Regions from separate parts of the Crenobacter sp. CS_VA4 genome, predicted to be linked through region 3. Evidence: riboswitches for the same ligand, from Rfam matches in the RefSeq annotation. Region 3 holds a riboswitch; each other region holds the start of a gene.
What was found. Region 3 has a riboswitch for glycine ahead of ACZ2IA_RS15250 (trimeric intracellular cation channel family protein). Riboswitches for the same ligand answer to the same signal wherever they lie in the genome.
Positions count from the first base shown of each region.

Region 1: linked by a shared signal. The riboswitch ahead of ACZ2IA_RS08500 (amino acid permease) and the one ahead of ACZ2IA_RS15250 (trimeric intracellular cation channel family protein) in region 3 are both predicted to bind glycine.
Region 2: linked by a shared signal. The riboswitch ahead of gcvT (glycine cleavage system aminomethyltransferase GcvT) and the one ahead of ACZ2IA_RS15250 (trimeric intracellular cation channel family protein) in region 3 are both predicted to bind glycine.

Region 1 is NZ_JBVMAE010000007.1:47,512-49,771, forward strand. It holds gene ACZ2IA_RS08500 (amino acid permease) at 1-1,374, opposite strand, end outside; glycine riboswitch at 1,725-1,824, opposite strand.
Region 2 is NZ_JBVMAE010000003.1:67,390-69,649, reverse strand. It holds gene ACZ2IA_RS03760 (DUF1700 domain-containing protein) at 1-637, shown strand, start outside; glycine riboswitch at 809-911, shown strand; glycine riboswitch at 930-1,037, shown strand; gene gcvT (glycine cleavage system aminomethyltransferase GcvT) at 1,083-2,174, shown strand.
Region 3 is NZ_JBVMAE010000016.1:10,397-12,656, reverse strand. It holds gene ACZ2IA_RS15260 (hypothetical protein) at 1-115, shown strand, start outside; gene ACZ2IA_RS15255 (tetratricopeptide repeat protein) at 317-643, opposite strand; glycine riboswitch at 721-808, shown strand; glycine riboswitch at 811-909, shown strand; gene ACZ2IA_RS15250 (trimeric intracellular cation channel family protein) at 1,145-1,759, shown strand.

The DNA.
Region 1 (2,260 bases), on a different contig from region 3:
CGGCTGCGTCTCCTGGCTCTGCTTGTTGTAACCCAGCAGGTAATAAACGATCACCAGCATCGCGAGCCACACCGGGCCGACGATCAGCGCGACGCGGGTGTCGGGAAAGTACGCCATCAGGCCGATGACCAGCAGCAGGAACGCACCGGCGAGGTACGAGCCGTACGGGTAGAACGGCATCCGATACGAGAGCGCGGCCAGCTCCACCCGGCTGAGCCGGCTGCGAAAGCGCAGCTGCGAGAGCAAGATCACGCCCCAGGTCCAGATCGCGGCGAAGGTGGAAACGGCGGTCAGCCAGACGAACACCTCTTTCGGCGCGACGTAGTTGAGCAGCACGCCGAACAGCAGCAGCAGCACCGACATCAGCACCGCCGGCACCGGTACGCCGTTTCGGCCAACCTTGGCGAACACTGGCAGCGCCTGCTTCTGCTGCGCCAGGTTGTACAGCATGCGGCCGGTGCTGAAGATGCCGCTGTTACACGAGGACAGCGCGGCGGTCAGCACGACGAAGTTGATGATGCCGGCGGCGGCCGGGATGCCCATCTTCTCGAAGGTCATCACGAACGGGCTGCCCGTGGTGCCGATCTGATTCCACGGGTAGATGGACAGGATCACGAGCAAGGCGCCGATGTAGAAGATCAGGATGCGCCAGAACACCGTGTCGATCGCGCGGGCGAGCGACTTCTTCGGGTTCTTCGCCTCGCCGGCGGTCAGGCCGATCATCTCCACGCCAAGATACGCGAACATCACCATCGGCAGCGCCATCAGCACGCCCTGCATGCCGTTGGGCAGGAAGCCGCCGTGCTGCCACAGGTTGGCGATACCGGTAGCAATGCCGCCGTTGGCGAAGCCGAAGAAGATCGTCCCCGCTCCGGACACGATCATCAGCACGATGGTGACGATCTTGATCAGCGCGAACCAGAACTCGAACTCGCCGTACGCCTTCACCGCGATGAAGTTGACCGACGCCATCGACACCAGCGCGGCCAGCGCCCAGACCCAGCCCGGCGTGCCCGGGAACCACACGGCCATATAGACGGCGACGGCGGTGATCTCGGCCATACAGGTGACGATCCACATAAACCAGTAGGTCCAGCCGGTCAGATAGCCGGCCAACGGCCCCAGATAGTCCTGTGCGTAGCGGCTGAACGAACCGGCGACCGGGTTGTGGATCGCCATCTCGCCGAGCGCACGCATGATGATGAAGATGGCGGCGCCGCCTATCGCGTAAGACAGTATGATGGCCGGGCCGGCCATCTTGATCGCGGTCGCCGAGCCGAGGAACAGGCCGACGCCGATCGCGGCACCGAGCGCCATCATATTGATGTGGCGCTCCTCCAGGCCGCGATGCAACTTGTCTTGTTGCTCTTGCATTCGTTTCTCCTTTGCACACCTTGCCGTCGCTTGAGTCGGCGCATGCCTCTTCGCACGATCACGGGACGGTCGAATTAGATCAGCAGGGATTTCACCGGCGCAGCCGGGCACCGCCTTCTGGCCGATAGGCGAGAAGGAATGGCGGGCGCGCGGTGTGTTAGAACCGGGGACAAAACCCGATGCTGGATTGCCGGGCCGGATTCTGTCGGGGGGTTCGTCAGGCGGATTCGCTAGGAATCGTTAACGGGATAGGGACGCATGGCCTCTCCTGGGCGATGTGGGGGAGCGCAAACCTCGGCGTATCGCCGGCCGGCAGTTGGGGCTCAGTCGGTGCCCGAGGTTTACGACGTCTGCCCCCCTCTGTCCTTTTGCCTGAGAGATTACGCACCAGCGGGGCCGGCGCTTTTCCTTCGGCGAGGCCACGCGGGCCTACTCTCCAGAGAGCTCGTCGATGCGGCAGTCCTTTTGCCTGAGAGTTTCTGGGGCGATTCCCCTTCGGCGCCGCCCGTGTCGGGCGATCTCTCCAGCTGCATCGTCCCGCCCCTCGTCGTACCGAAGGAGCGGAAGCTGCGGAAAATCTAGGTAGGCTCGAAGCCGCTGTCAATCGGTGAGTGAGGAATTAATATTGTGCATCGCAATATTTCCGACTTCGCGATAATGGTAACCACGGCCAATTTCAATTGCCGCAAAACCGATTTGCACCGGCATCAGCAAGCTTTCTATAGGGAGTTAGGCTGGAATTCGATCAAACATTGCGCTGCGGCGCAGCATTTCCCGAATTAAAAAATACCCATTTCCAGCGTATTCATTTTGCAACAGCGTTATTTCCCGTAGAAACAATTTAATTTGAAGTTAGTTTAATCGGCCGTTTGATTTAATGCCCGGT
Region 2 (2,260 bases), on a different contig from region 3:
GTCGCGCCGCTCGGTCGGCAATCTGTTCGGCGTGGTTGGTGCCATGGCGGGGCTGGGCGTGCTCAACTTCGTGCTGGCGATCCCGTTCATGGTCTATCTGGGTGTGTTGACGCTCGGTTTCGTGGTGTCGGGTTCGCTGCTGTTCGCTGGGGTGCTGTTGACCGGGCTATGGGTCAGCAACAGCCTGTTCGGCTGGCCGACGATCGAGCCTATCCTGTTCAACCAGGGCGCCGGCCCGGCGCTGATCGTCGGTGCACCAAATAGCGGCCGGCCGCTGGTCAACATCCAGGGCGGGCAGGGCGACAAGGTAGTGATCCTCCGCGACCCGAGCACCGGCAAGACGCTGGTCGAGGCGTCCGGCGCCGACGGTTCGGTGCGGCTGGAGCGCAGCGCAGACGGCTCGGTCAGCCGGCTGCAGTTGTCCGGCGAGGACGGCGTGGTCGAGCTGCAGGGGCTGGGCGGGATTTCCGACCGCTCGGCGCTGTTGATGACCGGCCTGGGGCTGCTGCTGGCCGGCGGGGTCGGCCTGCTGATCGTGGTGGTGCTGGCGCGGGCGACCTGGCGGGCGCTGGCGCGCTTCGGTCGTTACCAGCTGGCGCTGCTGTCGGGCGAGCGCGACGGTTTGGCGCGGGCCTGACAGGGCAAGGTTGGCCGAAGCAGGGCGGTTTCGGCCAAGCTTGGCGCCGTGATGGCCGCCGTTCGTCGGCGGCTTGATCGAGGCCGAATGACAAGCCGGCAATCTGCCGGGATGTCGCTTGACACGAAGCTAAAACCGGCTTGCCATTCGGCCGGCCAGCCACGATAATCCGGCCAACATGCAGGAGAGAGCCGCCTTTTCTCGAAGGAATAGGCGGCCGCCGAAGGCGCAAGCGCACCCGCAATCGCTCAGGCAAAAGGACTGTATGGGACCCGGTGGCCATTCGGCCGACCGACCAAACTCTGGAGAGCGGCGCGTGGCAACACGGCGCCCACCGAAGGGGCTAAGGGTGGCGAGCGCCACCTGAAAATCTCAGGTGGCCAAGGACAGAGGGGTGTGTTGAGGGAAACGCACGCACCCATAGGCTGCCCAAGGATCTGCCCCGATGACACAAGCACCCCGCTGTACCCCGTTGTTCCAGTCGCACGTCGATGCCGGCGCCAAGATCGTCGAATTCGCCGGCTGGTCTATGCCTATCCATTACGGCTCCCAACTCAAAGAACATGAAATCGTCCGTAGCGACGCTGGCATGTTCGACGTCTCGCACATGGTGGTGCTCGACATCACTGGCTCCGACGCGCGCGACTGGCTGCGCGGCTTGCTCGCCAACGACGTCGCCAAGCTCGGCTTCGTCGGCAAGGCGCTCTATTCCGGCATGCTCAATGAACAGGGCGGCGTGATCGACGACCTGATCGTCTACCTGGCCGAACACGGCTACCGCATGGTGGTCAACGCCGGCACCCGCGACAAGGACATCGCCTGGCTGAAAGAGACCAGCGAAGGCCGCGACGTGACGCTTACCGTGCGCGACGACCTGGCGATGCTGGCGGTGCAGGGCCCGAACGCGATCGACAAGGTCTGCGCGGTGAACCCCGACTGGGCCGAACAGATCCGTGGCCTGAAGGTATTCCAGGGCCTGCCGTTCGGTGAATGGTTCGTCGCCCGCACTGGTTACACCGGCGAAGACGGCCTGGAAATCATGATCCCGGCCAATGAGGCGCCGGGCTTCTTCACCGCCTTGATCGGTGCCGGTGTCGCCCCGGCCGGCCTAGGCGCCCGCGACACGCTGCGCCTCGAGGCCGGCATGAACCTGTACGGCCACGATATGGACGAAGGCGTCTCGCCGCTCGAAGCCGGCATGGGCTGGACGGTGGCGTGGGAACCTCTTGATCGCGACTTCATCGGCCGCAAGGCGCTGGAAGCGCAGAAGGCCGCCGGCGTGGCGATGAAGCAGGTCGGCCTGGTGATGGAAAGCCGCGGCGTGCTGCGCGAAGGGATGCGCGTAGTGGTGGATGGCGCCGGCGAAGGCGTGATCACCAGCGGCACCTTCTCGCCGACGCTGAAGCTGTCGATCGCGATCGCCCGCGTGCCGAAGGCGACCGGCGATGTCGCCGCGGTCGATCTGCGTGGTACGCTGACGCCGGTGCGTGTCGTCAAGTTGCCGTTCGTGCGCAACGGCAAAAAAGTCTACGAATAATCCCGATCGAACCGAGGTTGGCCGAACACCGCAGGAAACCTTGAAAAACCGCCGTGAGGCAGGCTTTTCAAGGTTGCCGGATTCGG
Region 3 (2,260 bases):
GTACCGGCGCTGGCTGGAACGCCGGCTGGCGGCCGAATCGGGCGGACGCCGCTGGCTACGGTTGCGGCGCCTGCGACGCTGGGCACAGCGGCGCTCGCGTAGAACCGGCGCCTGAGCAGGACATGCAGGAACGCTGATCATGGCCGGTCAGCCGGTCAATAACATGGCTTAGAGTCGCTAACAAAACCCAGCGCAGCGGTCCCGGCTAGGCGCGCTGCTGCAGACAGTACAAGTCGTACGGCAAGGCAGCGCAACAACGCCGTGAGGGTTTTAGCTGCGCAGAAACTCGGCTAAGCCTCGTTTTGTTAAGCGGCTCTTAGCCGGCCGCCTTGTCGAGGCGGCGTAGGAACACGCCCATCTCCTTGGCCGCCTGCAGGTCGCCCTTCAGCTCGGCCACCGCGATACCGTCCTGGTAGACCAGCCGCGCCGCGTCCGGCTTAGCAGCGGCCACCAGCACCTTGCCGAGCAGCTTCCACGCCGCCGAGTAGTCGGGCTGCATCACCAGCGCCTGGCGCAGTTGCGCCTCGGCTTCGGCCAAGCGGTTCTGGTGCATCAGCTCATTGGCGATGCCGAAGCGCAGCATCGCCCCGTCGCGTGGCGTGTCGACCAGTTTCATCAGCGCATCGAGCATCGGAGTCGTCATGGCATTTCCTCGCGATCCGCGGCGCGGCCGCGGGTCGGTGTACGTTTGACCGTCTTGTTGCGGTGCGGGATAATAGCGCGCTGGTTGCAGGAGAGCGAGGGTTCGACCCTCCGCCGAAGACGCAAGCTCCCATAATCGCTCAGGCAAAAGAACTGCAACCGCGTTATCGATAGCCGATTGGAGAGAGGCCGGCGCCAGCCGGTCCACCGAAGGGGCGAGTGGCGCCAGCCACCAAAACTCTCAGGTAAAAGGACAAGGGGAGAGGCTAACGGGCATAACGCCCGCTCGCACCCTGAAAGCGCCTTGATCATGACACTCTCCACCCTGCGTATCCGACCCTGTTCCGGCCCTTCCGGTTCCCCCGTTTCGTCGCCTCGCCCGCTTTGCCTCCGGCACCGCCCGCGCCGTTGACACGCTGACCCTTATTCCAGTCTGCGCGCGTCGGCGGCCCAGCCCGTCCGGCCCGCGCGGTTTTGCCGACTTCCTGTTTCGACCACCACCATGCTGACTTACATCTATCTGATCGCCATCACCGCCGAAGCCATGACCGGGGCGCTTGCCGCCGGCCGTCGCAATATGGACATCTTCGGCGTCTCGGTCATCGCCTTCCTGACCGCGCTCGGCGGCGGCACGGTGCGCGACATCGTGCTCGGCCACTTCCCGATCGGCTGGACCCAGCACCCCGAGTATCTGTACCTGACGCTCGGCGCGGGTCTCTTCACCGTATTCGTGTCGCGCTATATGCACCGGCTGCGCAACGTGTTCCTGGTGCTCGACGCGATGGGCCTGGTGGCATTCACGCTGATCGGCAGCAACGTCGCGCTCGGCATGGGTTACCAGCTGCCGGTGGTGGTGGTCGCCGGCATGATCACCGGCATCGCCGGCGGCGTGCTGCGCGACGTGCTGTGCAACCGCGTGCCGGTGGTGTTCCGCCAGGAGCTGTACGCCAGCGTGTCGTTCGCGGTCGCCCTGCTCTACCTCGGCCTGCACCACCTCGGCGTCGGCGACGACGTCAACACCGTGGCTGGTTTCGCGCTCGGCCTGACGATCCGGCTCGGCGCGGTCTATCGCGGCTGGAATCTGCCGACCTTCTCGTATCAGCGGCGCCTGCACTGAACGTTGGCCGAAGAGTAGACACGACAAAGCCAGCCCGAACGGGCTGGCTTTTTTCATGCCGGAGCCTATCAGACACTGGCCTCAGCCAGCTCACGGGCACGCCGCAGCGAGCGAGAATGCTGCCCCGCTGCGGCAGCGCGCCGGACGCGAGGTCGGCGTGCGCGGCAGCAGCATACTGTTCCAGGTGGTGAGTTTCAGGTCATCGGGATAGCGGCGTGGGCCGGCAGAGCGGCGGCCAATAGAAGGCTGCATAGGTGTAGCGACCTGCATTTGAAACCGGTCTGAACTGCAATCGACGCAATTTCATGACAGAAATAACTGCAACCATCTATCCCACTCGTTCTGACTGGACTGGTTGCAGTTAATCCTGTCCTGGCGTGATGTAATGCAGTCCTGGCCGGTGGAATGCAGTCCTCTACAGCTAACGAGGCCGGAGGATGTACACGATGCCCTAGCCGGGCAGCAGCTTGGCCGTATCCCGATTGGCCAATCACTCTTTGG